Regions from separate parts of the Paenibacillus sp. J31P13 genome, predicted to be linked through region 2. Evidence: riboswitches for the same ligand, from Rfam matches in the RefSeq annotation. Region 2 holds a riboswitch; each other region holds the start of a gene.
The links. A riboswitch is a leader RNA that binds a small molecule or an ion and turns the genes downstream of it on or off. The one in region 2 is predicted to bind cyclic di-AMP.
Positions count from the first base shown of each region.

Region 1: linked by a shared signal. The riboswitch ahead of AC0YOD_RS27345 (ubiquitin-like domain-containing protein) and the one ahead of AC0YOD_RS15930 (hypothetical protein) in region 2 are both predicted to bind cyclic di-AMP.
Region 3: linked by a shared signal. The riboswitch ahead of AC0YOD_RS18110 (hypothetical protein) and the one ahead of AC0YOD_RS15930 (hypothetical protein) in region 2 are both predicted to bind cyclic di-AMP.

Region 1 covers NZ_JBWDNR010000016.1:6,081-16,592, forward strand. Annotated here, with positions in the region: gene AC0YOD_RS27310 (PSP1 domain-containing protein) at 1-416, shown strand, start outside; gene AC0YOD_RS27315 (initiation-control protein YabA) at 479-880, shown strand; gene AC0YOD_RS27320 (tRNA1(Val) (adenine(37)-N6)-methyltransferase) at 1,041-1,709, shown strand; gene rsmI (16S rRNA (cytidine(1402)-2'-O)-methyltransferase) at 1,706-2,587, shown strand; gene AC0YOD_RS27330 (AbrB/MazE/SpoVT family DNA-binding domain-containing protein) at 2,719-2,973, opposite strand; gene AC0YOD_RS27335 (HD domain-containing protein) at 3,243-4,541, shown strand; gene AC0YOD_RS27340 (TatD family hydrolase) at 4,559-5,332, shown strand; cyclic di-AMP (ydaO/yuaA leader) riboswitch at 5,517-5,700, shown strand; gene AC0YOD_RS27345 (ubiquitin-like domain-containing protein) at 5,949-7,097, shown strand; gene rnmV (ribonuclease M5) at 7,228-7,773, shown strand; gene rsmA (16S rRNA (adenine(1518)-N(6)/adenine(1519)-N(6))-dimethyltransferase RsmA) at 7,781-8,728, shown strand; gene yabG (sporulation peptidase YabG) at 8,784-9,668, shown strand; gene veg (biofilm formation stimulator Veg) at 9,918-10,193, shown strand; gene AC0YOD_RS27370 (small, acid-soluble spore protein, alpha/beta type) at 10,416-10,512, shown strand, end outside.
Region 2 covers NZ_JBWDNR010000004.1:358,094-368,605, forward strand. Annotated here, with positions in the region: gene kdpC (potassium-transporting ATPase subunit KdpC) at 1-176, opposite strand, end outside; gene kdpB (potassium-transporting ATPase subunit KdpB) at 236-2,266, opposite strand; gene kdpA (potassium-transporting ATPase subunit KdpA) at 2,280-3,962, opposite strand; gene kdpF (K(+)-transporting ATPase subunit F) at 4,036-4,113, opposite strand; gene AC0YOD_RS15930 (hypothetical protein) at 4,255-4,662, opposite strand; cyclic di-AMP (ydaO/yuaA leader) riboswitch at 4,775-4,943, opposite strand; cyclic di-AMP (ydaO/yuaA leader) riboswitch at 5,043-5,234, opposite strand; gene AC0YOD_RS15935 (hypothetical protein) at 5,624-6,064, shown strand; gene AC0YOD_RS15940 (stalk domain-containing protein) at 6,155-7,549, shown strand; gene AC0YOD_RS15945 (hypothetical protein) at 7,695-7,865, shown strand; gene AC0YOD_RS15950 (ABC transporter substrate-binding protein) at 7,951-9,456, opposite strand; gene AC0YOD_RS15955 (carbohydrate ABC transporter permease) at 9,564-10,512, opposite strand, start outside.
Region 3 covers NZ_JBWDNR010000005.1:184,372-194,883, reverse strand. Annotated here, with positions in the region: gene AC0YOD_RS18155 (AraC family transcriptional regulator) at 1-70, shown strand, start outside; gene AC0YOD_RS18150 (glycoside hydrolase family 27 protein) at 179-1,462, shown strand; gene AC0YOD_RS18145 (Glu/Leu/Phe/Val family dehydrogenase) at 1,650-3,029, shown strand; gene AC0YOD_RS18140 (VWA domain-containing protein) at 3,088-4,419, opposite strand; gene AC0YOD_RS18135 (hypothetical protein) at 4,570-4,872, shown strand; gene AC0YOD_RS18130 (aldolase catalytic domain-containing protein) at 4,996-5,958, opposite strand; gene AC0YOD_RS18125 (GTP cyclohydrolase II) at 6,323-7,075, opposite strand; gene AC0YOD_RS18120 (DODA-type extradiol aromatic ring-opening family dioxygenase) at 7,104-7,868, opposite strand; gene AC0YOD_RS18115 (winged helix-turn-helix transcriptional regulator) at 8,018-8,371, shown strand; cyclic di-AMP (ydaO/yuaA leader) riboswitch at 8,469-8,631, shown strand; gene AC0YOD_RS18110 (hypothetical protein) at 8,637-9,062, shown strand; gene kduD (2-dehydro-3-deoxy-D-gluconate 5-dehydrogenase KduD) at 9,239-9,994, opposite strand; gene AC0YOD_RS18100 (DeoR/GlpR family DNA-binding transcription regulator) at 9,999-10,512, opposite strand, start outside.

The DNA of each region.
Region 1 (10,512 bases), on a different contig from region 2:
TTAAGGACCTAGCCAGTGTGTTCCGTACTAGAATCGAGCTCCGCCAAATAGGCGTTCGAGACGAAGCGAAGATGCTGGGCGGTATAGGCCCATGCGGACGAGTGTTATGCTGTTCCTCTTGGCTGGGTGATTTCGAGCCCGTATCGATTAAGATGGCTAAGGATCAGAACTTATCACTCAATCCTACAAAGATTTCTGGATTATGCGGACGTCTCATGTGCTGCTTAAAATACGAGCATGACAATTACGAAAGTATTCGTGAAGAGCTGCCGGCTATCGGCAAGTTCGTTGTCACCTCATTAGGCGAAGGTAAAGTAACTGGCATTAACACGTCCACGAAAAGCGTGTATGTGCAATTATTCGATACACCAGGTAAACCAAAAGAACTATCGATGGACGATGTCGTCATTAAATAAACGGCAGATTGCGATTCTCACGGGTGAGTTAACGCTCACGCATGAAGCTCTGGGGTGGGAACTTGGAGAAGAAAGATATATTTCTAAAGATGGACGAACTGGATAAGCAAGTCGGTACTTTTCATAAGGAGCTTAGCGCGATGAAGCAGAAGGTCAAAGAGCTGCTTGAAGACAATAAGCGCCTTAGCGAAGAGAACAACCAGTTGCGTCAGTTGTTTAAGAAAGAAGTAGAGCATGAGCGTGAAGTTGATCACACGCCAGTTCAAGGGACACAAGTTGCTGTTAGTCATGAGACAAAATCACTAAATGAGGATGCTTTAGCGGAAGCGGGCGTTGCCATTGGGGAAGGTCATGACAATCTAACACGCCTGTATCACGAAGGATTCCACATATGCAACGTTTATTACGGGCATTTGCGGACAGAGGGAGACTGTTTATTCTGTCTTTCCTTTCTAAATAAATAATGGAATCCGTATCGACATGCCGTCCTTGCCGCAAAGGGCGGTATTTTTTTGTATAATGACAGTAAGATTCATAGGAATGAACATCGTTTAAATAAAAGGAGCGGCTTAAAACGTGTCAGAAACACAATTATTAAAAGAAAATGAACGTTTAGATGATTTAATGACAGAATCAGGACTCAAAATTATACAAAGTCGTGAAGTATTCAGCTTCTCGCTTGATGCGGTTTTGCTGTCTCGATTTGCTAGTGTGCCAAAGCATGGACGTATCGTTGATTTATGTACAGGGAACGGTGTTATACCGCTGCTCCTGTCAGATAGAACGAATGCGCGTATTGATGCAGTAGAAATTCAACCGCGACTAGCAGATATGGCGAGAAGAAATGTTGCGCTAAATAAATTGGACGAACAGATAACGATTATAGAGCAGGACCTGAAGTTGTATACAAAGCAAGCTGGAAATGGTGTTTATGATGCCGTTACCGTTAATCCTCCCTATATGCCGATAACGGCAGGTGAGCAAAACGAGAACCAACATTATGCAATTGCGAGACATGAAATCCATTGTACACTTGAGGATGTTGCTGAAGCTTGTTCAAGACTAGTGCGTCCTGGTGGAAAGGTATCCATGGTGCATCGTCCATCGCGCTTGCTTGATATAGTCGAAACGATGCGTAAATGGCGGCTTGAACCGAAGCGTATTCAATTTGTTCATCCCAACGCAAATACGGAAGCAAATATGATATTAATAGAAGCAATGCGAGATGGAAAGCCTGATATTAAGCTTCTTCCACCGATAATGGTTTATGAGAATGGGGTGCAGATCGTTTGAATATTCAGAAGAGCTTCTCTCAGGCATCAAATGAGAATGTCGGCAGCTTATATTTAGTGGCTACGCCGATTGGCAATCTAGAAGATATGACATTTCGCGCCATACGGACGCTAAAGGAGGTGCAGCTTATTGCGGCTGAGGATACGAGGCAAACACGTAAGCTGCTTACTCATTTTGAAATAAGTACACGTTCGATTAGCTATCATGAACATAATAAACGGGCAAGCGGACCTGAGCTTATTCGCTTATTGCTTGAAGGACAATCCATTGCGCTAGTCAGTGATGCCGGTTTGCCTGCAATTTCGGACCCAGGTGCCGATCTTGTCAAAGAAGCGATTGAAAATAATATAGCGGTTATACCGATCCCAGGCGCTAACGCAGCATTATCCGCTCTTATTATGTCAGGTCTTCCTACTGATCGTTTTCTCTTCGCAGGCTTTCCACCGCGCGAGCGCAAGTCTTTGATGAAATGGCTGGAGGACCTAAAAGCTCAGAAGGGTTCGCTTCTTTTTTATGAATCTCCACATCGTATAACGAAGACTTTGGATGCTTTACTAGAAGTATTAGGTGATCGAACTATCGCATGTGTTAGAGAATTAACAAAGCGTCATGAAGAGGCGGTCCGAGGACGCGTTTCTGAATGTATCGAATGGTTTGCAGAGCATGCGCCGCTAGGTGAATTTTGTATCGTAGTGGATGGTGCTGACGGAATATCTGCTGGTGAACAGTCACTAGCGGAAACGTGGTGGTCAGAGCTGGATATGGAAGCTCATGTTGCACACTATGAGGAGCAATTCGATCGGAAGGAAGCGATTAAGAAAGCGGCATTGGATCGCGGATTGTCAAAGCGGGATGTATACAATGAAGTAAATCGTTAGGTGAGGCATAGGGTAGTCAAAATGTAGGCAAAAAAAGACCTTCCTGGCCGGGTTCTAGCACAGGAAGGCAACAAGGAGTATTAAAAAGGTTAGAATTAACAAGTTAATAAATATAGTATAACTTATTTTATTTATTTTGTCACAGGTGTAGGCATTTCTGACAAACAAACATGACAAACAATTTTACCTTTAAAGTAAGAAACGTTCTCTGCATTGCCACAGAAGATACAAGCAGGCTCGTATTTTTTCAACATGATGCGCTCGCCATCAACATAGATTTCAAGAGCGTCTTTTTCGCCAATACCAAGTGTACGACGCAATTCGATCGGAATTACTACCCGTCCCAATTCATCAACCTTGCGAACAATACCAGTAGATTTCATCATAATATATAAATGCCCCTCTCAAAATGTGTTTCGCCATCGTTCGACATAGTTTGTAGTTTTGTGATTACTATAATACCAACGATTACCATAATAGTCAACCTAATTTATTGCTTGACATCGCCTATATCATCGACATTTGACTAGTTATAAGGCTAATACTACTCTGTAATAGGATACAACAGCTTCGACATTTTGGAAACTAATTTACGACACTATTCGACATTATCCTGTATTTCTGTGTCGAAAATATGAACAAAGGAGATGAGACGATGAGTAATCAGCTGACGGAAGAAAAAGTTTTTAAGGATCCGGTACATAATTATATCTATGTGCAAGACCAAACGATTTGGGATTTGATTAATACAAAAGAGTTCCAGCGATTACGTAGAATCCGTCAATTAGGAACCTCTTATTTGACCTTTCATGGGGCCGAGCACAGCCGGTTTTCACATTCACTTGGCGTGTACGAAATAACACGAAAAATCATTTCACAATTTGAAAGGCATAAGTATCCGGATTGGCCGCTTGAGGAGCGACTAGTATCGCTTTGCGCCGCACTTTTGCATGATGTCGGTCATGGTCCGTTCTCACATTCTTTGGAGGAAGTATTCGATACGGATCACGAGGAATGGACCTGCAAAATCATTCTTGGCGATACGGAAATTAATCATGTGTTAAGTGCCGTTTCAGCCGATTTCCCAGAGCAGGTAGCAGCGGTAATTCGGAGGACCTATCCAAAGCCTATCGTGATCAGCTTAATCTCTAGTCAAATGGACGCTGATCGTATGGATTACTTGCTTAGAGATGCTTATTTTACGGGGGTAAATTACGGTACATTTGATTTGGAAAGAATTCTGCGTGTATTGCGGCCTCATAAGGGCAAAATTGTTGTGAAAGAAAGTGGAATGCATGCTGTTGAGCATTATCTGATGTCTCGTTATCAGATGTATTGGCAGATTTATTTCCATCCCGTAACAAGAAGTTCTGAGATTATTTTACGACAAATCTTTCGTAGAGCTCAGGAGCTGTACAGCGAAGGTTATACCTTTAATTGGATACCGAAATCGCTGGAGGGACTTCTTCTAAATACCATTACGGTACGGGATTATTTAAAGCTGGATGAGGCGCTTATACAGACGGTATTTGCTCAGTGGGCAGAGGAAAGTGATCCACTATTGAGTGATCTATGTGATCGTTTTCTAAATCGCAAATTATATCAATATATTACGATTGAAAACCCAGATGAAACGCTATTAAATGAGATCAAAAATTGCTTCTCTTCTATAGGAATGAATCCTGCTTATCATATGGAAATTGATTTTCCATTTGATCTGCCATATGACGTCTACCGTCCAGATAAAAAAGAAGGCGAAAAGAAAGAAAAAGCGCCGATTTTGTTGTTAGATGGGACGGATGACATTAGCGAAATATCGGCTAAGTCCGACATTGTTCGCTCTATTACTGGTTTGCATCAGGGAGAGTATCATCTTTACTTCCCAGTTGAGCCGCTCAAAAAAAATATTGGTTTGATTTCGGAGCCCATGAAGAAATTGTTTAAACTTAATTAAAGGAGCATGACATCAACATGACATTACTATTTGACACCCATACGCACTTGGACTCGCCCAATTTTAATGAGGATCGGGATGAAGTGATTAAACGCGCTAGAGAAGCGGGCGTAGATCTTTTGCTTAATATAGGATTTAATCGTGAGACGATTCCGACTACAATGGCTCTTGCCGAAAAATACGATTTTATTTATGCAGCAGTAGGCTGGCATCCCGTAGACAGTATCGATATGCTCCCGGAGGATTTGGAGTGGATAGAGCGGTTGTGCTCGCATGAGAAGGTTGTCGCTATCGGAGAAATTGGTCTTGATTATCACTGGGACACGTCTCCAAAAGATGTTCAGCAGCGTGTTTTCCGTGAACAAATCCGTCTAGCTCACAAGGTGAATAAGCCGATTGTCATTCATAATCGCGATGCGCACGAGGATATTATTCGGATTCTTCGAGAAGAAAATGCCTCTCAGGTTGGAGGCGTTATGCACTGCTTCTCAGGGAGCTGGGAAACGGCAAAACAATGTCTCGATATGAACTTTTATATTTCATTTGGAGGTCCTGTTACCTTCAAAAATGCAAGGGTGCCAAAAGAGGTTTTGAAGCAGGTTCCACTGGACCGAATTTTGATTGAAACGGATGCTCCATATTTGTCTCCGCACCCCCTTCGAGGGAAGCGAAATGAGTCCTCTTATGTGTCTCTAGTCGCAGAGACGGTAGCCGAATTATTGGGCAAATCTGTTGAAGAAATAGGTGCATTAACGACTGAAAACGGTAAAAAATGTTTTGGTATTGTATAAAAACGAGAGATATCAAGAGTAAATAAGACCTTTATCGCGTAAAAACTAATTTTTATATCGATAATCGCTTATTTTTTCCGAGTTTAACCAGCTTTTTCGCTAAAATCGTCTTTTATCGTATCTTTACAATTGACCACGGATGAGGTTATGATTCAACTCAGAGCTATTAAATTTTGTATTGGATTTCCAGTTCGCGCTTAATCTCCAAGTCGGAGAGCGGGGGAACCAGGTGCGGTAAATCGTTCCGCATTTTGATATTCTTCAGGGGTGAATTTCGGAGACATTGCCATGAGCATTGTGCTTCGTTTAGGGCAGCTCTCTTGCCCGAACCCGTCAGCTAACCTCGTAAGCGTAAATAGAGAGTGATCAAAATCGTGCATCCACTTTTTCTGTATCCCAGTGTATCTATTACCGGGAAGCCACGAAACAGATCTCTGTCGACGGCTTCTTTTTATTTTCGAATAATCGAAAATTTGACGTCATAGGGATAGAAAGATGGGGGTGTCGAGATAGATAGATGTTCTGGATTGCGTGCTTGCACGCCAATATACTATAGTCGCGTCAGTTGTATCATGCGTAACACTTGGCGGCGGGGCTATGAAGGAGGACCGATGAAGTGGGACTATTCCAAGTAAAGGACACCCATGGGAAACGATCATCCAGCATGTCTTTCGCATTGCGATGGAAGCGTGAAAACTTGCGTTTGATTCTTTTGAGTGCTACTATCTCAATCGCTATGACTTTCATGTTTTTGGTGTTGTTGTACGGAACGGCTGTCAAAAGCGTCTCCGTAGTAGTGAACGGACAAGAAACCGTTGTGGAAACAAAGCAATGGGTCCTGCAACGCCTACTGGATGAACAAGCTATCGCAATTGGACCACATGATGAGGTGTCCGTACCGCTTAATGCGGCATTAAAGGACGGAGATCGTATTGAGGTAACTCAAGCGATACCGGTAATTGTGAAAGCTGATGGCAAGACATCAACAGTGTACACGACAGAGAGAACAGTGCAGGCAGCGATCGAGGAATTACATATTCCAATTCGAGACCAAGATAAAATAATGCCACCGCTAGATACGGCATTAAATGCAGAGTTAACGGTGACGGTTGTACGCGTCGACACGAAGATGTCCGAGTCCGAACGTGCAATGCCGTTCTCTATCGTGAAGAAAGAAGACCCTACACTTGAAGCAGGCAAAGAAAAGCTTGTGCAAAATGGTAAGGAAGGTCTGATTGTTGAGCAAATCGTGAAGCAGTATGAAGATGGTGTACTTATCTCGAAGAAGATGGTCAACAAGGTTGTTGAGACAGCTGCTGTCGATCAGGTTGTTGCTGTTGGAACGAAGAAGGCAGAACCTAAAGTAACGGTTCTTTCGAACAAGTCGCCTAGCATTGCAACGCTTACGAAGAGCGGTGTAACCTTTAAAGCGAAGAAGGTACTGAATAATGTCACTTTAACTGCTTACTCTGCAGGTGTAGAGTCAACAGGAAAAGGTGAGAAGCATCCTTTATACGGGGTAACGGCTTCTGGCACACGTGTGCATGAAGGACGGACCATCGCAGTTGATCCTAAGGTAATTCCTATCGGTTGGTGGGTCTATATCGAGGGAGTCGGCTTCCGGCGAGCTGAAGATAAGGGAAGTGCTATCAAAGGCAATAAAATTGATGTTTATTTTGACAGTAATAAAACAGCAGATAAATTCGGCAGAAAGAAAGGCGTAACCGTCTATCTTCTCGGTCCGAACAAACCAACTGCAAGCTAATATCTAGAGGTACGCTATCATTTTATCGTATTTTTTAATTAAATATGCCATCATAAGGAGAGGCAATGCCTCTTCTTTTTGTATGTTCGTATGCAGAAAAAGGGAATCTAAACAGAGGGGAATGATCTTGATGATCAAAGAGATCATTGTCGTTGAAGGTAAAGACGATACTGTAGCGATTAAACGCGCGGTAGAAGCAGATACGATAGAGACAAACGGCTCCGCTATCGGTGAAGATGTGCTGCGGCGGATTGCGCTCGCAAATGAACGTCGCGGCGTTATTATATTTACAGACCCCGATCATGCAGGTGAACGCATTCGCAAAATTGTTGCGCGTCATGCGCCAGGCTGTAAGCATGCTTTTTTGCCACAAGAGAAAGCATTGTACAAGGGTGATATCGGTATTGAGAATGCAAGCCCAGAAGCTATTCGAACGGCGCTCTCAGAGCTCCGTACAGAGTCTCCAGATGAAGTCGGCGAAATTAGCTGGGATGACTTAATGGAAGCAGGTTTAATCGTGCACGAGGATGCTTCTAATAGACGTCTGCAAATGGGCAAGCTATTAGGAATAGGATATGCGAATGGAAAGCAGTTCTATAAACGCTGTACAAGCTTCAGAATTTCAAAAGCAGAGTTCATAGAGGCACTGCGTCAAATGGAACAGGAACGGGAGTGAAAGCAGAATGAGCAAGCAAGAGCATGAAGAGCAGCGTACTGCAGCAGCTGGAGCCAAAGCCGCAGCAATAGAGGTAGCAACACCTAAGCGGACAAAAGAGATTATTGCAAAATACGGATTCTCCTTCAAGAAGAGCTTGGGACAAAACTTTTTGATCGACCAAAATATATTGAACAAAATCGTAGCAGCTGCTGAACTGGATAAGACAAAAGGCGCGCTGGAGATTGGTCCCGGTATTGGTGCTCTTACTCAGCGGCTTGCAGCTGAAGCGGGAAGCGTAACCGCAGTCGAAATAGATAATCGCCTTATACCGATATTGCGTGATATTTTATCCGATGAGCCTCATACAACCGTCATACATGGTGATATTCTGAAGCTTGATCTCAAGCAATTATTTGCTGAGCAATTTGCTGGCTTGTCAGGCGTGAGTGTAGTCGCTAATCTTCCCTACTATGTAACGACTCCAATTCTCATGAAGCTCCTAGAGGGGAAGCTTCCGCTTGAGCATATCGTGGTTATGATTCAGAAGGAAGTAGCAGAACGGATGGCTGCGAAGCCAGGAGGCAAGGAATACGGCAGTCTGAGTGTGGCTGTTCAGTATTATTGCGTACCTCAGGTCGTATGCATGGTTCCTAATACCGTATTTATTCCGCAGCCGAATGTCGATTCCGCTGTTATTAAGTTATCCATACGTGAAAAGCCTGCTGTTGATGTTCCAGATGAGGATCATTTTTTCCGAGTGGTACAAGCAAGCTTTGCACAGCGTCGTAAGACGCTTGCGAACAACTTGACTGCCTTTGTAGGGAAGGATCGTCGTGAAGCGCTGACAGAAATGCTGTTAAAGCTTGAAATTGATCCAATTCGACGCGGTGAGACGCTATCCTTGGAGGAATTTGCACGTATAAGCCGCAGCATGTTGGAGGCAGGTTGGGGAAATAAACCGACAGAAGCATAAAATACTCACCATTCGCCCTCTCTGCCCATAGGATAGACGAAGAGGTGATTTACCTATGAAGCAAGGGGACCTGGTCGTCCGCAAATCGTATGGCGGTGACGTATTATTCCGTGTTGAGGCTGTTCGTACTGAAAAGGCCATTTTGAAAGGCACGGACTACCGCTTATTGGCGGATGCTCCTATTCCAGATCTATCTGTCGTACGCGACCCAGGATCGACAAAAGTGGTGCAGCAAGTACAAATAAAAGTGAATGACTCCATAAGACGTATGTATTCCGAACGTGAGAAGCAAGCAACCCAGAACGAGGACAGCATCAGGCATGCGATGCAGCAGAGCCAGCCATTTTTTGAAGTACCGGGAAAAGTGCTCCATCTTGACGGCGACGGTAACTACTTAAAGAAAAGCATGCAGTTATATAACACGATGCATGTTCCTTCGCATGGTCTTCATGTCCATGAATCACAAATGGCTGATGTGCTGTATCATCTGCTTCCGCAACTGCAGCCAGATATTGTTGTCATTACCGGTCATGACGGGGTACTCAAAGATCGTGGACGGATGGACCTTTACAGCCTTAGCAGCTATAAAAACTCTCAGCACTTCGTTAATGCTGTTCGGGTTGCCCGTGAGTATGAGAGAAACCGCGACGGCCTAGTCGTTATTGCTGGCGCATGCCAATCTCATTTCGAGGCGTTGCTGCAGGTGGGTTCAAACTTCGCCAGCTCTCCGGGGCGTATATTGATTCATGCGCTTGATCCTGTTTATATTGCGATTAAAGCAAGTTATACATCGATTAAGGACACGGTAAACCTGGCAGACGTCATACATGGCACAATTAGCGGAATAGATGGTATTGGCGGTATCGAGACAATGGGGCGCTTTCGTGTTGGTATGCCTAAGCCGCGAGTTACATCCACATCATCAGCATTAAAAGTGTAAGCTAGCTAATAAGCTAGCTTTTTTTGTTTTTTTTACATAAGAAATTTTTAATTTTTTTCATTGTCCATTATAAAATCACGGCGCAACCTCTTATTATGCAGATATATTTGCGGATCTATGCCTGCTTTTTAAAAAAATGGGTGAAATCACCGTTGACAAGTAAATAATCCGACTGATATAATATTTCGTTTATTTGACAAGCTATCTCTTTTTGGTTATAATGAACAAGGAAAGAGGTGGTAGTGTACAATGGCTAAAAATGCGCTATTGGATATTAAACGCAGTTTGGAAGCTCATGTTGGCTCCAAAATCCGTCTTCGAGCGAACGGTGGCCGACGTAAGACCATCGAACGAACCGGTACGTTGGAAGAAACCTACCCTTCTGTTTTCATTGTTAAACTGGATGAAGAGCAACATGCATTTAAGCGTGTTTCATACAGTTATGCGGATATACTGACTGAGTCGGTGGAAGTGACCGTATGCAATGATGAAGGTCAAGTCCGTATCGCCCATTTGCAACAATAGAATATATACGCCTAAAGGCAAGTTAGCGCAGAATGCTCTGCGCTTTTTTTTTGCGCTTTAAGCTGCATGAAACACATAGATTATTTTGAATTAGAGCAAAACAACTCCTTCTTCCCAAACGTATGGGTCCATCTCATATGACGCATACTACCTGTGCCAAGATAATCACTATTCATGTTTGGTGAGCGTCCGTACGTTAATTTGGGTGTGGAGGGAATAGCAATGAGCCGTAGAAAACGAGGGGTCATGTCAGAGCAATTGAAATATGAGCTGGCGAAGGATCTTGGTTTTATCGATACCGTGGAGCAAGAGGGTTGGG
Region 2 (10,512 bases):
CTGCTGTTTTTAATCAAGCTGCCCCCGGCATTACCAGGCATCACCACTTTTGCGATACCTGTCGTTACTAATGGATAGATAATACCGCATAAGACAATTAACACTACACTTATACGCACGATGCTAAACAGATAAGATATGCCCGATTGCGCCGGAAGTTGCTCCGTTTTATTCATACTGTCCCATCCCTCTCCAAATCTGTTCTTACCATTTCACGATGCAGATTCTATTGCTTCTATATCCACAGGTGGACGATCATATCAATTAATTTGATTCCGACGAAAGGTACAATGACACCGCCTAATCCGTAGATCAGAAGATTTCGGCTTAACAATTGAGCAGAGCCCAACGGCTTGTAAGCCACGCCCTTCATCGCTAGCGGAATCAAAAACGGAATAATAATCGCGTTAAAAATAAGTGCAGACAAAATAGCCGACAATGGCGAGCCTAGACCCATCACATTCAATACATTCATCTCTGGAATGGCCAACATGAACATGGCAGGGATAATGGCGAAATATTTCGCTATATCATTTGCAATACTGAATGTCGTTAGAGCGCCGCGCGTCATGAGCAATTGCTTACCTATCGCTACAACTTCAATGATCTTCGAAGGGTCAGAATCGAGATCAATCATATTCGCCGCTTCCTTCGCTGCATTTGTGCCGGTGTTCATCGCAATCCCTACATCGGCTTGCGCTAGTGCAGGCGCATCATTCGTTCCGTCACCCGTCATCGCAACGAGCTTGCCTTGCGCTTGTTCCCGCTTAATAACGAGAATCTTATCTTCCGGCGTGCTTTCAGCGATAAAATCATCGACTCCCGCTTCACGAGCGATAGTCGCCGCTGTTAACGGATTGTCACCTGTACACATAATCGTTTTGATACCCATGCTGCGAAGCTGATCAAAACGTTCCTTCATGCCAGGCTTCACGGTATCCTTCAAATAAATCAAACCGTAAATTTGATTATCAACGGCAACAGCCAGCGGTGTACCGCCTTCTGATGCAATCGCGTTTCCATTGGTATCCAAATCAGATGGAATGCTGCCGCCTTGCGCGCTAACCCATTTCTTAATCGCGTCTACCGAGCCTTTACGAACCTTTCTTCCATCTCTTAAATCCATGCCGCTCATCCGAGTCTCTGCTTTGAATGGAATAAACTCCGCACCAACAGCGAGCTGATCGTTATAGGCCAATCCATCCTTCTTCATCAATTCAAGCACGGATCGGCCTTCGGGGGTCTCATCCTTAACAGATGAGATAGCTGCCCACTCCCCTAGTCCTTTCCTAGATTGATTGCCTACCACTATAAAATCGCTAGCCATCCGATTACCAAATGTAATGGTCCCGGTCTTATCAAGAATCATTGTATTTACATCGCCCGCTGCTTCGACCGCTTTCCCCGACATCGCTAGCACATTGAACTGAGTAACGCGATCCATGCCCGCAATACCGATCGCAGAAAGCAAACCGCCGATCGTAGTGGGAATGAGACAGACTAATAGCGAAATCAACACCGGAATTTCCAGCTTAATATCCACATACTGAGCGATTGGAGCCAGAGTTACCACAACGATTAGAAAGATAAGCGTTAAAGTAATTAAAAGGGTATTGAGTGCAATTTCGTTTGGCGTCTTCTGACGCTTCGCTCCTTCAACCAAGGAAATCATCCGATCAATAAAGGACTCGCCAGGATCAGTCGTAATCCGTATCGTAATGGTATCGCTTGTCACTCGTGTGCCGCCGGTAACCGAACTGAAATCTCCGCCGGCCTCTTTAATAACAGGCGCCGATTCGCCAGTAATAGCTGATTCGTCAACGGAAGCCAATCCTTCTATGACTTCACCATCACCGGGGATCATCTCTCCTTGTGAGACAACGACGATATCGCCCTTGCGCAGCTCCGCGGAAGATACCACTTTTATTGCATTTCCAACCCGCTTATTCGCTGTCACTTCTCTTTTCGAATTTTTCAGTGTGTCAGCTTGGGCTTTCCCTCTGCCTTCAGCCAATGCTTCAGCAAAGTTTGCAAATAATACAGTGAAGAGAAGGATAAGAAATACGGTAATATTAAAACCAGTACGCCCTTCTGTGCCAAAATATCCTGGCATCAGCGTCATCAACAATACAACGACTGTTCCTACCTCTACGACGAACATGACCGGGTTTTTCATCATCGTTGCCGGATTTAGTTTAATGAAGCTATCTTTAATCGCTTTTTTAATAAGATCCGAAGATATCATGCTTTTTCGGTTTGTATTCATTTCCTCACCTCTTCTATTTAAGGAGTGTCAAGTGTTCTGCGATTGGACCAAGCACAACTGCCGGTAAGAAGGTCAGTGCCCCAATAATCAATACGGTCCCAAGCAAAATGCCCACAAATAATTTATTGTCTGTACGGAATGTACCTATCGTTTCTGGCACCCACTGCTTTGACACTAACGAGCCCGCAACACCAAGCAGAGCAATGATGGAAATATATCGGCCGAACAGCATGACTAAGCCTGTCGTAACATTCCAGAATGACGTATTATCGGCCAAGCCTTCAAATCCGGAACCATTGTTTGCAGCCGAAGATGTGTATTCATACAGCACCTGCGAGATACCATGGAATCCGCTATTCGTAATGGCTCCACTTCCGAGGTCTGTGAGGAATGCGATGGCTGTTGGCACTAAGATAATAAGCGGATGCGCCAAGATGGCGATGGCAATGAGCTTCATTTCGCGCGCCTCAATCTTTTTCCCCAAAAATTCAGGCGTACGACCGACCATCAAGCCGCATAGGAATACGCCGAGTATCGCGTACATGAGCATATTGACGAGCCCGACCCCATCACCGCCGAATACGACGTTCAGCATCATCAATGCTAACGGTACAAGTCCGCCAAGCGGCGTCAATGTATCATGCATGTTGTTAACCGATCCTGTAGTGGCTGAAGTCGTTACGGTTGTAAACAAGCTGGATTGCGCTATCCCAAACCGAACTTCCTTCCCTTCCATACTGCCCTGCGAAGCATCCATGCCAAGCGCATTCATGGCTGGATTACCTCTCATTTCCGAGGTGTATATAATGGATAGAAAGGCGATAAACAAGATCATCATCGTGCTGAAAATAACCCAGCCTTGTTTACGGTTTTTGGCGAATCTACCGAACGTATAGGTCAGAGCGGCTGGAATACACCACATCGATAATATTTCAATGACATTCGTCAGCGGAGACGGATTTTCAAAAGGATGCGCGGAGTTAACGCCGAAAAATCCCCCACCGTTCGTTCCCAAATGTTTTATCGATACAAGTGAAGCAACGGGACCAATCGCAATTTGCTGCGTCTCTCCTTCAAGCGTCGTAGCCTGAATCGTTGAATCCAGCGTTTGCGGTACTTTTAAACCAACCAATAATAAGGTAACGATGATAGCTAAAGGAATGAGCAAACGAGTGTGTGCTTTAACGAAATCACTGAAAAAGTTGCCAAGCGTCTTGCCTTTGCTAGTCAAACCTCGTATGAATGCGATAGCGACAACAATGCCGGTCGCAGCTGATGTGAACATCATCATCATAATAACGGCCATCTGCGCAAAATAAGACAAACCTGTTTCACCGCTATAATGCTGTAAATTCGTATTCGTCATAAAGCTGATCACCGTATTAAAAGAAAGCGTGGACTCCATATTGTCGATTCCATTTGGGTTGATCGGCAATACCTTCTGGCTTCTTAAAATGAGATAACTAACGGCAACCAGAACGATGTTGGTCAATATTAAGCTAAGCGTATACTTTTTCCAGTTCATTTCTGGACGGTTCTTTAAGCCGGTCAAAAAGTAAAATGCTTTCTCTATAGGTCCAAAAATTTTGTCCGTCCAATTGGCCTCATTCGAAAAAATATGATAAATATAGGTTCCCAAGGGCTTAACGATCAAACATAAGATCAGAATGACCGCTGCCATTTGAAAAATTGCCATTTTATTTCCTCCCTAGGGTTTCCAATGGAAAACCGACATCGAAATCATTTTTATCTATTTGGGTAACTCTTCATTAAAATTTCTCTGGATTAATGAGCGCGTAGACCAGATACAAAAAGATAAGACATGTAAACCCGATTACGATAATCATTGGCTTTCTCCTCCTGTGTCACCTACGACACGTCCGCACCAAGTCAGAAAACCGTAAAATAATAGAAAGGCTCCTGCCAATGCCCAAATCATAAACAGATCCATCATATTTATTCCTCCTCGACCTTCTCCTCAGCGGATTTTATTCCTTGTCATGAAGCAGATAGGAAACATCGCTGCTATTGGAATGAATGACATAACTGGCTCCTAATCCTTTATAGATGAGCCTGGAATTCATGCTGCCTGTAATGACGTAAATGGGCTTTCCCGTCCAAGACCGACATATTTGAATGTATCTGCAGCAAAGCGGCAAACTGACTTCAAATATAAAGACTTTTCCAACCGGCATTTTAGGAAGATGCCAATTGCTGCGATCGGCAGTATCCAGCGGTACAACATGTTCTACCCCAAGGTCCTTTAGCCGCGATTTTTCCGTTTCATTATTTGTAAGGGCTGCAAATGGCAAGCCCTTCATCTTAAGTGTTTTGATAAATTGCTCTCCAGCTTTATTTGGCGCTGATACTAAAATAAATTCATCATGGGATACCATGACCGCACTCCTCCATATCGTTTCAGGCAACAAAAAAGAAGCTGTAGGAAGAGAAAGCTCTCCTTCAGCTTCTTAGACGCGGGTAAATAAACCCACAGCTAATCACGGAATTGTTGCCTCTCTTGAGACGCTTACGAGGTTAGCTGACGGATTCGGGCGTAAGAGTCGCCCTACTTGACGGAAATCTACAACTTCCGTAAAGATTCACCCCTGAACTGAAAACACATTGGTCATCAATTCGTTTGGTTCCCCCGTTCACTGAAAGGATTCTATTTCTAGATCCTCTCATGTGATTCAGCGGCTATTCGCCATAACATGATTTTAGGACATAAAACACAGAGGCCGTGTCCCCTGTGGTCAATTGATCACAAGCTTCATCATCCTCTCATCTGCGACGCTTACGAGGTTAGCTGCCGGATTCGGACGGTGAGAGTCGCCCTACATGAAGGAAAATAACCATGGATTTCTCCTTCACGATTCACCCCAAATGACTTGTATTCGACTCTCACATCGAAAACTTATCATCGTTTGGTTCCCCCGCTTTCCTTGCGGAAATTAAGCGATATGAATTAACAATCATTGTAAGCAATGAATGATCTGAGTCGTATCATATGCCGATCGAAATATTTTGTAAAGAAGGACGCCGCCTCAAATTACACGCCGTTTGACACTCTGCATCTCCAAACCCATATCATTCTTCTATTTACTCCATCATACTCTCGTTTTCTCACTATTTCTAAAACAAAAAGCAAATGAAAGCATTCGGAATTATAATCATGGATTGCTTAAGCTTTGCAGGGTTGTATCCGTTTACAATGACCGAATTTGGCTAAATATGATCGAATCATCACTTAAACTACGTTTTACTTCTATAAGGCAAGGACGTATGATTGCTTGCGACAGCTAAGCTGCTTTTATGGCCTCATTATTATTAACCATAAACAAGGAGTGTGTGATCGCTATGAGCTATCCCGCTGTAACCAAATCCAACAACGATAGATTGACCCATCGGATTGGATCTATGGAGATCATTCGATATGACGATCATCAAATCGCTCTCCCTTCGGATAGCGATCATTGCTATTGCGGTCTGCTTAAAATTTCAAGTGATGGCGTACATGGATGGGGAGAGTACTCGTTACCAAGCTTGCCATGCCATTTTGACATGATTAGCTGGGCATCCGTGTTTTTACATCTAAAAGGTCTTACTTTGGAAGAGGCTATACATTATGTAGAAGAAAGTGATGAAGCGTGGGGACATACAAGGAGAGAGCTTGCGCTCTGTACATTATTAGATTTAAACCAAAGACTGCAGGACTACACGAATCATCAAGAAAGAAATGAAATGCTCTTTGCCAGCTCTATTCTTATGGATTACTCACAATCCTATTATTCTTTCTAAATCTAAGAAAGTTCTGATTCAGCAACCTTTTAACAGGGGTAACGTCTATACATAAAGTAATCCAATATCTGTTAAATGAGGTGCTTCAGAATGAAAAAGACCATTTCTTTACTGGTCATCTTAGTGTCTTTACTTGCATTAGGAAATCCTGCCTTGGTGTATGGCGCGAAAACTCAAACGATCTTGTCACTCCCACTCACGGGTATTATTGACATCGACGATAGAAGCTATAAGGATTATTTCACTGCACTGCAAAAGGACGGAACGATTTGGATCGGGAACGGTGACGAGCCCGCCATTAGAGGACCGCGAATTGCAGGAGCGGTAAGGGTAGCAGGCAATCTTGCTCTGACCTCATCCGGTGAGGTATGGAGCTGGAGTACGGACTCCCGCGAGGAGCCGAAACAACTGGTTGAATTATCAAATATACGAGATATTGCCGTTGGACCTGCAAATATGGCTCTAAATGATAAGGGACAAGTGTATGCATGGGGCAACGCTTGTTTGATTTCACTTATGAGACCTGACTTTCAGGAACGAAAAGAGGGGCAGTTATGCTTCTTAGAGAGTGAAGCAGCAGAAGAGGATATTGTTCAAGCGAACATACCTAAGCTAGCTGTAGAAAATGTAAAAGCCATTAAGGCTTCGCATCAAAGCCTTATCGTACTAAAGAAAGACGGAAAGACGCTAAATCGTTATGGCCATACCTATGTCTTTGAATTAGGAATGGTTCCCTTTAATTCGACCACACCTGTAATCGATTTCGTCGGTTATGACAGCGATGCTGTGACACACTGGGATGTTCTTCTGCTTTCAGATAAAGGATTGGTATCTGGGCTGCCTAAGGAAACCTTTGAGCAGTTCAGTGTAAGTTATGAAGGATACTATTCCTTGTACTTAAATAAAGACGGGTCGGTGTGGGGAGCAGCAGCCGGAACAGAAGGAGCCCCGCAGCGAATTCCCGCCTTGAAAAATATCGTTGAGGTCCATGCTGTCGCTTTAAACAGCGGCACGGCATTAGATAAAAATGGAATCGTATGGACTTGGGGCAATCGCCACAATATGCCATATAACGGTAAACCTGATAAATTAGCAACCAAAATTAGTGCTAAGCCTGTAAGTCGACAATTGTCCTTGAAGGTGGACGGAACCTACATCGCATCAAATCCCGGTCCCATCCAAATAAATGGAGTCACCTTCGTTCCGATCCGCGCTCTCATGGAATCCATTGGAGCAAAGGTAGCATACGCTAACGATCAGATTAAAGTTACTTATGGAGATCAAGTGCTCCAAATGAAAGTATATGACAAGTCAGCCGTATTAAACGGAAAGACGATACAAATGCCCGCAGCAGCCACCTCTCATGGAGGCCGAACCTTCATACCGGTACGATTTATTGCAGAAGCCTTTGGCGCGGAGGTTAAATGGGATGCGGTAGATGCCTGTGTCCTCGTTCAGTTTCCGAATAAGGGTGCCAACAAATAAACCTAACGCCTAAAAAGCATTAAAACACGCCAATCCTTAAGCTGGATTGGCGTGTTTTTCCTTTAAATCTGTAAATCCATACATGAAAACCAGCTGCGCGTGGAAGGCTATGATCGTTGTCATTTTAAGAGAAGGAGGTGCCAAAGTGTCCCAAGAACAAAACGAACCAACAAAAGCAGAAGTACAAACGACTAAACTAAATAAATTACCTCTCGCAGGTAAATTTGATACCGAGTTTTCTGCTGAAGAAGCGGCTGAGGTATTTGAGCAAAATCAAAATCAATCCTCTAACGAGGCTTCTAATCATCAGGAATAACATATAAACAAAAAACAAAGCTTGGTCTCATTATGAGCCAAGCTTTGTTTTTTTGTTTGTCTGGCGGTGCTTTGTTTCTTATTTCTTATTTCTTATTGCTTGCAAGCCATTCATCCAGCTGTGTCTGGGCTTCTGCAATAATTTTATCAAGACCCTGCGCATTCAGCTTCTCAATCGCTTTTGGCAAAATTTTAGCCGGATCAACAGAGCCTGTATTAAGCGCAGGACCAAACTCATCAACCGCATTTTTTACATTTGCGATCTCCGTCATCACCTTAGATGGATCGAACTGGAACCCAAGCAGCGGTGCATTCGTCGATTTATCATTAAATATTTTGTACTGCTCCCATTTATCCGCAGGATCAGACTGCAGCTTGTCAAGAAGGAACATGTTCCCAAGCGTAAACGCAGCCATTCCATAGCCTGAATCAGGAATCGGCTCATACGTATCCGCAGTCAGCCTCTTATAGTGTACCCCCTCGACTCCATTGTTTATCAAGTTGCGAAGATAAGTATCCGTATTAAGAAGATTCAAAAATTCCATCGCTTGCTTTGGATATTTTGTCTTTGCTGAGATCGCTTGCAGAGAGCCCGTTACAGACCAGTTGAAAACCATTGGCTCGTGAATTGGCGTAGAAATAATCGGATATTGCATATTATCTGACCAAAGATTATCTGCGAAAGGAACCGTATGCTGCTTATCTACCAACCATTTCCCAGTCGCTTCATGATCATTTCCTTGTTTCGTAGAAACGTCTGGAGGCAAATAGCCGGCTTCATAGTATTTGTGCATCGTTTCGAACGTTTGTTTTGCTTCAGGTGTATCCCATACATTCACCATTTTGAAATCTGTCGCATTCAAAGATACCCCGACCGGAATGCCTTCCAGCGCAAAATCATAGGGAAGGAATGGACCGATATTCGTTTGAATCGGATATACATCCGGTTCGTTTTCTTTTATTTTTTTCAGCATCGGCTCTAAACTCTCAAGCGTCGTTGCTTCCGAAACATTTAAATTATATTTATCGACAAGCACTTTGTTAAAACGCCAAACGGCTTGCGCTGGCAGCTCTTTATTCGTTGGAATTCCATAGTTATGACCATTAATTTTGGAGCCTTCGAGGAAGGCTGGATTCAATACCTCTTTGATTCCTTGACCATATTGCTCAATTAAATCATCCAGTTCTAAGAAATATCCTTTTCTTGCTCCTTCCACATAGTTGAAGGCCCAAGAAGAAGTAAAGGCTATGTCGAACGGCTCCCCTGATGCGGCAATCACCTGCATTTTTTGGTTATAATCGCCCCAGTCAATCAGCTTTAGATCAATTTTTGTATTGATTTTTTCGATAAGATATTTATTTGCTTCTGCTACTACTTTGTCTAAATCCTTTTGGGGTCCCGCGATGGTATACCATACTAATGTAGCTGGCTTCTCTTTTTCTTTCTCTTTCTCTACCTTGGCGTTCCCCTCCCCGGTTTCAGCAGCTTTGTTAGTCCCAGTATTGTTCTTGTTAGTCGAACAACCGGCAAGAACGAGAACCATGGACAGCATAAAGGATAGAACGATAAGTAAGCTTTTTCTTTTTATCATTTCTGTATTCCTCCTTTTTCTGGTACCTATATGTTAAAGTGTTGCATCCGCCATTTGGATACCACACCCTAATCATAGAAACTTTACAGCTCATACAGCATGATATCCTACTCCTTGACGGCTCCAATCGTAAGCCCTTGCACGAAATAACGCTGAAAGAAAGGATAAGCCAGCACGATCGGTATGGTCGCAAGGACAACCATTGCCATCCTTGTCGTTTCAGCTGGCAGTGATTTTGAAACCGCTGATCGATCCAACCCACCAGCAACATTGGAATTTTGCAAAATGAATTGAATATTCGTCTCCACCTTCATCAATAAAGATTGCAGCGGAAGCAGCTTTGCACTATCGATATAGAGCAGCGCATTAAACCAATCATTCCAATAGCCTAGAACACTGAATAAACCGATTGTGGCAAGACCCGGAAGTGATATCGGAAGCACAAGGTAGAAGAAAACGCGAAATTCACTGGCTCCATCCATTTTACCGGATTCGATAATCGCATCTGGCACCATCGTTTTAAAAAATGTGCGCATGATCAAAATTGAGAAAGCACTCATCGCCATAGGAAGAATCAAGGCTCCTAATGTGTCCTTTAGATGCAGCACTTGTGACACAACGATGTAGGAAGGTACTAGTCCGCCGCCGAAAAGCATAGTGAAGAAAGCGATGAAGGAAAAGAATCCTCGAAAATGAAAATAGCTTCGTGAGATCGCATACGCATAAAGCGATACGAGAGCTACCGTAAGCAACGCTCCAACTACGGTAATAAATATGGTAACGCCATAGGAGCGGAAAAGCTGATCTCCCGTTTTAAAAAGGTAGGTGTATGCATCAACAGACCATTTATCCGGAAAGATGCTGTAACCGTTCACAGCAAGCGTCTTCTCATCCGTAAAGGATAGGACGATTACAAACAGAAAAGGATAGACACAAGAAAGGGAGAATAATCCCATAGCCAGATTGGCTAAAGCATTCCAAAGGGGCGGTAATTGATGAATGTTGCGCAACTTATTCCGCTTCGTTGGTCTTCCTCTTTGCTGCTCCATAACTGTA
Region 3 (10,512 bases), on a different contig from region 2:
CGGCTTCCCTCCTCGAGATTTCCGCTTGGCGCAGCATCTGCCATCTATCGATCGATTGCAATTCGATTAGAGAGCAATATTTTACATGTGATCGCAATAAATTGTGCTATTCATGAGGTGTCGTTTCGTTTTAGGATTATTGTATAGAGCAATATAACGATAAGAGAGGACGATTACTATGACATCAACGCATCATGAATATGCATTAACACCGCCAATGGGCTGGAATAGCTGGGATTGCTATGGCGCAAGCGTTACGGAGGAAGAAATTCGAGGGAACGCCGAATATATGGCGAAGCATCTTAAAGACTTTGGCTGGGAATATATTGTCGTAGACATTCAATGGTACGAGCCTGGAGCGAACTCATCCCAATACCGCCCTTTTGTTCCGCTTGAAATGGATGAATATTCGCGCTTGCAGCCCGCTGTCTCCCGTTTTCCCTCTGCTGCGAATGGTCAAGGCTTCAAGCCGCTGGCTGATTACGTACACAGCCTTGGTCTGAAATTCGGCATTCATATTATGCGCGGCATTCCGAGGCAAGCGGCTCATAATGACACCAAAATATTAGGATCAACGGCAACTGCCCGCTCAATCGCTCATCCGAACTCCATCTGTCCTTGGAATACAGACATGTATGGTGTCGATGCATCCAAGGATGGCTCACAGCAATATTATAATTCTTTATTTGAATTATACGCTTCTTGGGGTGTCGATTTCGTCAAAGTAGATGATATCGCCGCATCCCGTCTATACGGGATTCATCTGGATGAGATTAAGCTGATTCATCAAGCTATTGAGCAATGCGGACGCAAGATGGTGTTAAGCCTCTCTCCTGGCCCTGCGCCGCTAGAGTATGCCGCACCGCTCAAGGAGCATGCCAATATGTGGCGGATGACTGATGATTATTGGGACTTGTGGCATTTGCTCTACGAGATGTTTGAGCGCTGCGAGAAATGGGCTCCCTACGTCACTGAAGGCGCTTGGCCAGACTGCGACATGCTGCCGCTCGGCCATCTAGGTATTCGCTCTGTCGATGGCGGAGCAAGTGATCGCTGGACAAGATTCACGAAGGACGAGCAGGTCACTATGATGTCCCTATGGTCTATATTCCGTTCGCCTCTGATGTTTGGCGGTGAATTGAGGGATAACGACGAATGGACAAATGCATTATTAACCAATGAAGAGGTGCTCCAGCTGCACCGTAACGGCCGTAATGCCAAGCAGCTATATCGTGTGGGAGAAAGAATAGTATGGGTCTCACAGGGGCAGTCTGGCACGTTATACGTTGCATTATTCAATGCAGGCGATCTAGAGGATACGGTTAGCGTATCACTTGATGAGCTCGGCTTGAGCGATGCTCCTCATGTACGCAATTTATGGGAGCGTGAGGATCTTGGACGTTTGGAGCTGCTTTCATTCAACCTTCCCCCGCATAGCTCTTTGCTCCTAAAGTTATCTTAATCTGATAAGGTTCGACAAAAGCTCCCTCTTTCGAATGTTGGCATTTCGTCCAAACATTTGAATGGGGGATTTTTGGTTTAAATCCATTAATATGATAAAGTGTTACATAAGCGTACCCGCCGAAGCCTTTTTATGAAAGCGGTTTTGCTTAATACAAGCTTTGCACTACAGAGGAGGTCGTATAGTCATGGCTAGTCAAACTGGTGCCATCGTACAGCAATCATTAAGTGCTTTAATGGGAGACCAAGCCTTTTTGTCAAATTTACAGGATCAAGCGCGTGAACAAGCCTTTCTTTCACTCGCTGCTATTTTATCAACACCTAATAAAGTACATAAAGCTTTTCTCCGTATAACTTTAGATAACGGCAACGTCGTTCGTATTCCAGCTTTCCGCATTCAGCATAATGATACACTTGGCCCTTACAAAGGCGGCATTCGCTTTCATGAATCCGTTAATGAAGAAGAGGTTACAAACCTTGCAGCCCTCATGACGTTAAAAAATGCACTGCATGAAGTTCCATTTGGCGGTGGCAAAGGCGGAATTATTATCAATCCGCGTAATTATTCCGCAAGAGAGCTTTATCTCATTTGCAAAAAATACGTGCAATACTTTAGTGATATTTTAGGACCAGACAAGGACATCCCTGCTCCTGATATGGGTACTGGGCAGCGCGAGATGGACTGGATGATGGCAGAATACAAAAGCATTCATCCCGGCCAGCCTTACCTTGGAAGCTTCACTGGAAAAAGCGTCATCAACGGCGGCTCTTTAGGCCGCAGAGAAGCAACCGGAAAAGGTGTATATTTCACCTTCCGCTATATGCTGCATGATTTCTTGAAGGCACAGAGCAGCTTGCTCACAGGAAGTGCGAATCCTTATGTCCAAACGGCACTTGCTCTTAAGGACCGTCCGCTTACACTTGCTGTGCAGGGCTTCGGTAATGTTGGCTCTATCGCTGCGCTTGAAGCCTATAAATGCACCTATTTGCAAAATAAAGTAGTTGCCGTCAGCGATCGTAACGTTACACTGTACAATCCAGATGGGCTCTCTATTCCTGCTCTACTGGACTACGCTCTGCTCCATCAAGGCGATTTGCCGTCCACTGAAGCGGCAATTGCTGAAATGAATGTGAAGGCAGAGATATTAGAGCGTGAGGCTGTTCTTTATCTGGACGTGGATGTGCTCATTCTTGCAGCGCTTGAGGAGCAAGTTCGTAAAGATAATGTGGAGCAAATTAAAGCGAGAATTATTGTTGAAGGCGCTAATGCGCCGGTCACTGGTGAAGCGGACGAAGCGCTATCTGCTCGGGGCGTTATCATTATTCCGGATATTTTGGCAAATGCCGGCGGTGTTATCGTATCTTACTTCGAATGGCTGCAGGGCCGTGACACGCAATTTTTAAGTGAAGAGCAAGTTTTCGTCATGCTATTTGATAAAATGCAACAAACTTTAAACGGCATTTTACCCGCATTCTTCGGCGAACCATTCACACTCCGCCAAAATTGCTATAATCATGCCGTAATGAAGCTCTCCAACGTATTGTACCAACTTGGAAAGCTCTATTAGAACAAAACGAGCCAATAAGCAGTCAAGCTTGCTTATTGGCTCGTTTTTTTATTTTCAATTACTCCTGTACGTAACGATTGATAACCTCGACAAGCAAATTGTTTAACAGCTTAACCTCGTATTTCCCAACTGCCGGTTCCAAATGCTCAGCTCCAATACCACTGTCATCGGTTAGAAATAAATAGGTGCCTCCCGTTGCTACTGCCATGAAACGCAATAAATACTCTGTATCTATACTTACACCGCTTGAAGCAATCGGGATAATGCGGATGCCTTCAGCCGCTGCATCCTCTGTAAGCTGCTTGATCTCATCAATGATTTGCGGGTCATCATGCGGCGGAGCATCCAATACTAGAAATAATAGTCGCGCTCGCGCTTCCTTGCTCCATTTATGCTCATGAATGGCGTCTCTCAATGCTTGATCAACAGCTTCTGGGTAGTCACCTCCACCTTCCGCTTTTTGTTTCGTGAATTGATCAATGACTTTATTCATATCCTTCGTGAAGGGATACGGCTTTACGATATAATCATCATTCTTATCCCGATAAAAGTTCGCGCTGATTTGCATGTCCAGTTCATTTCCATGCTTATCCGACACACGCTTAACAACATCCTTCAGCTCTGCCCCGAGGTAGTTCAGTTCATCCTCCATGGAGCCCGTTGTGTCGACAACAAACATAATGTCAACGCCGTCTGACAGCTCCGCCCCCAAGCTTCCCAATTCAACCTTGACGGGACCTTGACCCGAAATCTTCACTTCTTCCGTCGTTTTGCTTATCTGACCGGATTGTACCTGAATGGTTAATGTGCTTTGTTGCACGTTATCTTTATCGAATAAACCTGAATATACATAAGCTCTTCCAGCGGTATTCGTACGTGCCTTCCATACCGTCTCCTTACCATCCTTCAATCGTACATCTGCATCAGACACTGCTTTTCCATTTGAGGTCACCATGACCTCCATCCGTTGAAAATTCCAAAATTCCCAAATTTTCTTAGCCGAATCTGCTTCCAGACCGTTTATTAAATTTCCAAACAGCTCCCATTCTGATAGATCATCCCACTCGCCTGCTGTGAGCTGTCCAGCCTGTTCGGTTTGTTCTTCATCCGCATTGGGATAGCTGCGCTTGCCGCTACTCTTCCCTTCGACAGGTTCTTTCATAGACGGAACACGATTTTCATGGGAACTAACAGACGACTCCTCCGTTATAGCTTTGTCCGCTGCTGCGTTGCTGTTTTTCGTTTCCGTTTTTCGACCACTCTCAGAAGCTAGATTTGATGAAGAAGAACAGGAACTAAGCACTAGTATCATCGTCAGAAACATACAAATGAACACGCTGGAGCCCATTCTCTTTTTTTTCGGCTCTTTGAACGAATGACCCTTCTCCATCCCTTTATCCCCTTTTTTTGGTATTTTTAATTTTGACGCTTTCTGGTTTACAAATGTTGCATAAATGGATCAGTAACATTACAATCGGATAAAGATAGACGGACGGTTCAAGGTGAACAGGCATAAATAATTGTACAGGAGGACTTCATCGTGGAAACTTTTGAAATCATAGCTCTAGAAATAACGTATCAACAGCAAACAGCAAACCTTTCTTTCTCATCCGCGGAGTTAGTCCGCGTTACGGATTATGGAGACAGACTTTGGTATATTGATATTAATGATGTCAGTGACCCTGCTTTGTTAGCTTGGTTTGGGCAAAGCGAGGATATTGCAATCGATCTTGTCGCCGCTGCAACAAATGGTCGAAGCTTTCGAGGCAGAGGCTACTTCCATCCCAATGAACCGCATCAAGCGGCAGCTATTCGCGGTGATGGCGAGCTGTTTGAGGATTAAATCACGTATAGATAAAGCAAAGGGGCTGTGCCATCAGATTATCTTATCTGTTGGCACAGCCCCTTCTATGTTTAACAGAAAAAAACCACACCGCCCAAGGGAGGTACAAGTCATTTCCGCTTATTATTTGCGTGCAGAAACCTCAGGTGTTGTAAGGCGATCGTAGAACTCTACGGCTTTGTCCTTGTCTTCGGAATCACGAAGCGCCATTGCAGAACGAGGATGCTCATCCAAAATACCTGTAATCATGTAAGGAATAATGTAACCCCATTCTTCCTTCTCACGAAGAGGTACCATGAACTTCTCGATCATATCAAGAACAGGACGAACATTGTATTTCGTGTTTTCAAGCTCAGACACTAGCAGCTCCGTATTGCAGTTACCAGCAGCGCGGCCCATTCCGTATACGGATGCATCTAGAAGCTCAACGCCATGTTCTGCTGCAAGCAGGGTGTTGGCGAAAGCAAGCTGCAGATTGTTATGCGCATGAACACCAAGACGTTTGTTAGGAAGGTACTGACGGAACTTGTCAACAAGGTAGCTCATGTCTCTTGGTTTCAGGCTTCCGTATGAGTCAACAACATAAACAACATCAACCACGCTGTCATTGATCAACTCAAAGGCTTGAATCAGCTGGTTTTCCATTACGTTCGAAAGCGCCATAATGTTAAGCGTTGTTTCGTATCCGCGATCATGGAATACTTTAACAAGCTCCAACGCCTTGTCTACATCTTGAATATAACAAGCTACGCGAATGAGGTCGAGCATGCTCTCGCTGCGAGGCAAGATGTCGTTCTCATCAACACGGCCGATATCAACCAGTGCAGAAAGCTTTGTGTTGCCTTTGTTCGGGATTACTTTTTTCAAGAAATCGTCGTCCAGAAAACGCCAAGGGCCTGCATTTTCGGCGCCTTTAAGAAGCTTTGGCGAGTTTTTGTAGCCGATTTCCATATAATCGACGCCGGCTTCGTTCAAGCTTTGGTACAAATGCTGAACGAACTCGACACTAAAATCCCAGTTATTCACGAGTCCGCCATCGCGAATCGTGCAATCAACAATTTTACAATGACTTGTTTTTGAATGCATGCGTTGTTACTCCTTTAATTTGAACATGAGTTCAGTTTTTCTCATCATACTTGAAAAGGAGGAGGAACGCAAAATAATTTTGTCGTATATTGGCTATTTCACAAGCCTTTTTGTCACATTTGTGAGCGATATCCATCCAGCTTTTTTTTCATGGTTTCATAAGCAAAAGCAGCTATGACGGGTTAATCCATCATAGCCATAGACCAGAAACAACATTACACTTTCTAATGTCATCTATATTTATTTTTTCCAATATTGGTGCGCGTTTACAAGCTTTTTAGGCTTGCTATATTCGATTAATCCGCAATCGCCCTGCTCGGTTAAGCTTATGCCGTCCATCATCTCTATTTTTGCTTTACTTACCTTATTTTATACTTACCTGCATATCGGATTCTTGTTTAAAATGACCCGAGCGATTTCTCTTCGTACCAATATATTTCTCATTATAAACAGAGGTATTTCCCCAAAGCGGCACTCTGCCTGCAACACTTAAGCCAGATTTGCGAAGCGCATCTACCTTACGTGGATTATTTGTAATGATCGACACCGGCAAAGCACGCAGCAGCTTCAACACCGCAATTGCATCGCCGTAATCACGTGAATCATCCGCAAAACCAAGCTCTGTATTCGCATCAACCGTATCAAGACCATCCTCTTGCAGCAAATAAGCAATTGCTTTGCTGAACAAGCCAATTCCGCGACCCTCATGATTTGCCAAATAAAATAGAGCGCCAGTGCCATGCTCGCTAATTAAACGCATGGATTGCTTCAATTGAAAGCCGCAATCACATCTTGCGCTTCCAAATATATCGCCCGTATGGCAGATGCTGTGCATCCGAATAAGCGCATCCTCGTTATTTTCGAAATCACCATACACGAGAACACTGGATTGTTGAAGATCAGCATAGTGGAACTCATTCAGCTCCTCAACTAGCTGCTCTGCGGATTGCTTCTCGCCTGATTCCTTCTGAAGCCAGCTGTACCAATGGAATATTTTCGTTTCTCCATCCAGCTCAACCGGCAGCTTAACAGGGCCAATCACATAAATATCTTTATTGCCGTTTTGTGTATATTTAAGCTTATCTTTAATAATGGCCGCAATATTGGGCTTCATCATGCTGCTTCACCTTCTTATATATAGGATATCAAAATTCGAATGACAAGTAACTCAAAGTGCCAAACTCATAACTGCGATAAATGACCTTTGGCGCAGAATCGCTGTTCCCGCTGCCCATTGCAATAAATAGGGGAACAAAGTGCTCCGTACGCGGTACAGCTCTTCGGGCATGAGGTGCCAGCCCTTCATATTGTAACAAGGAATGAATATCCTTGCTGTTCATTTTATCAATGAGCCACTCATCGAACGCAACAGCCCAGCTCTCAGGCTCTTTCTGACCCCACTTCACTTCACGCAAATTATGAACGGTTACGCCGCTGCCGATAATCAGAATATTTTGAGCGGTCAAGCTTTGAAGCGCCTCTCCGATCGCATACTGATCCTCTGGGGAACGGAAAGGATTGACCGATATTTGAACGACAGGCACGTCAGCCTTTGGAAACATATGCTTCAAGAGCGTCCATGAGCCATGGTCAAGTCCCCGATCCTCATTATATGCGATCGCAATGCCTTTCGCTGTAAGCAATTGACCAACAACAGCTGCTAGCTTCGTTGATCCTTTAGCTGGATATTTCACTTGGTACAGCTCATCTGGAAAGCCGTAAAAATCATATATGGTTTCATACTCATCATCCTTCGATGAGATCGTAACAGCCTCGGTTTCCCAATGCGCAGTAAAAATAACAATCGCTTCGGGCTTTAAGCTTGCTCCTGTTCTTTGAAGAAACTGACTATATTCATTTTGCTCGACTGCGAGCATTGGTGATCCATGTGCTAGAAATAAAGGTTTCATAAGTATCGCTCCTCTTATTTCACTTACTATTTGTAACTAATTATAATTTCATAACTAATGTTAGTCAAGTAATTAACATTATCCATGTTTGCTTGTATGTATTAGTTATTGGAGTTATACTTAATTTCAAATCAAGAGAGGTGATAAGCATGGATCAACCAGCCCTTTGTCCCCGTTTCCAAAAAGGAATGGATATCATTAGCAAACGCTGGACCGGCCTAATCATATTTCAATTATTGTCTGGACCTCAGCGCTTCTGTGCTGTTCAATCTGCATTGCCTATCAGTGGCAGACTGCTGTCTGAACGTTTTAAAGATCTGGAGAGTGAAGGTATTGTCGATCGACACGTCTATCCCGAAATACCTGTACGTATAGAATACTCTTTAACGGCGAAAGGACGTGCACTTGAGCCGATTATTCGGGAAATACAAGTATGGTCGCAAGATTGGATCGCCCCTGGACCAGCCACTGAGCAGCTATTCAATGATGTAAAAAAGCCCTAGCTTCCTCAGTTTAGGGCTTTTTTCTTTTTACATTTATATGCATTTATTTAATCGTAGGGTTTACAAATAAACCGTATACGTTTAAAATTAAAGGCAAACCACATTCACGCTGAATTTTTCAAATGAAAAAGCGGGGGATCCAACGCGATCGTGATATTCACGGCTCGCAAGGGGTGAATCCAGGAATTTGTAACCCTGGTAGGGCATACTCTCTAACCCGAATCCGACAGCTAACCTCGTAAGCGAAGTAAGGAGAGGTTTATTTATGTTTTGTCAATCTGAAAACCATGTACCGTTTTTCATCGATCAGTCCCCTTCCTTATCCGTCTCAAGAATTGAATTATTCGTAATCCCCGCTATCGCAGTTGATGCCGCAGGCTTTCGCGTATGTCTTCGATTAACAAGCAATCAAGGCTATGGTTGGAGCGAGCTTTTTGTAGCAGATACCGAGGAAAGCATTGACTTAGATCGCTACAGCGATCTCCTTATCTCATTTATTGGTAACGTATCCCTTCCGCCGCTTCAAAATTTCCAGTATGACAAGTCCGATCAAGACGGACGTATTTTCGAATTGTTTGTTACTGCCGTCACTCAAGTAACGACAAGACCAGAAGAACAAATACCTATTGAACGCGATGCAGAAGAATTCGTATTGCGACAACGCTCGGTGAATTATATTTCTTTATTCTAAGACATTTTCGCGAGCAAAAAAGCCGCTCCGGTTTCTTTGGTTCCCCTGAACCTCAGTATGCCGGAGGGCTTTTTTAATTTGATCTCCAGATTATGAACACAAGAAAGGACTATCCTCCTGCAGCCAAAGCTGCAACAAGACAGTCCTATCCTATTAAATAAAATTGAATATGCCCATTACTTAACTAGCCAGCCGCCGTCAACAGCCATAATATGACCATTCATATAATCAGAAGCCGCAGAGGCCAAAAATACTGCCGGACCAATTAAGTCCTCAGACGTTCCCCAGCGTCCGGCTGGAATCCGCTGCAATATCTGTGCGCTGCGAACCGGATCCTCACGAAGCGCTTCCGTATTATCCGTGCTCATATAGCCAGGCGCTATCGCGTTCACTTGCAGACCTTTGCTCGCCCACTCACTCGCAAGCGCCTTTGTTAGTCCAGCAACCGCATGCTTGCTTGAAGTGTAACCAGGTACGTTAATGCCGCCTTGGAAGGTAAGCATGGACGCCACATTAATGATTTTTCCTGAGCCCTGCTGAATCATGTGCTTGCCTGCAAGCTGACAAAGTACGAACACAGAATTCAAATTGACATCAAGTACATCCTGCCAATCCTCGTAACTATGTTCAGCAGCAGGTGTGCGACGAATAATTCCGGCATTATTTACTAAGATATCAATTCGTCCCAGTTCATTAACTGTACGGTCAATGATGGATGAAAGCTTCGTACGATCGGAAATATCCGCCTGAATGGTTATGGCTCTCCGTCCAAACGCACGAACCTGATCCGCCGTTTTATCAGCAGGCGTACTATTTGTAACAAGTGCTACATCAGCGCCTGCTTGTGCCAGCCCTATTGCAATAGCTGCTCCAAGACCTCGCCCAGCGCCTGTAACGATAGCTATTTTCCCTGTCAAATCGAACAAACTCATGTTTTCACACCTTTCCTTTATTGCGATTTGAGCCATTCGGAAGCTCAGCTTTCAGTATTACAGGACCGTTTGCCTCATACTTTGCTGCTACCTCAGGTTCAATGCCATCATCCGTGATGATGTATTGGATCTCATTCAAGCCCGCAAATGTAATCAATGCGCCTTTGTCGAATTTATTATGATCCGCAAGACAATAAATCGTTTTCGCATTTTCCATATAGAGCCGTTTGACCTTCGTCAATTCTTCCGTAAATATAGTAAGACCGTACTCCAAATGGATACCCGTCGTAGATAGAAACAACTTGTGAACATTCAGACGTTTGATCCACTCCTGTGATTCGGCGCCGATAAGCAAATTATTATGGCGATACCCTCCAGGCACGACAAGTCTGACTTGATCTTTCGCAGTTAGCTCTCGAATAATTAGCAAATCATTCGTTAGGACCGTTATCGGTATATTTGGAAGGCGCTTCGCCATTTCTAGCGTTGTGCTCCCAGCATCAAGTGCAATAATATCA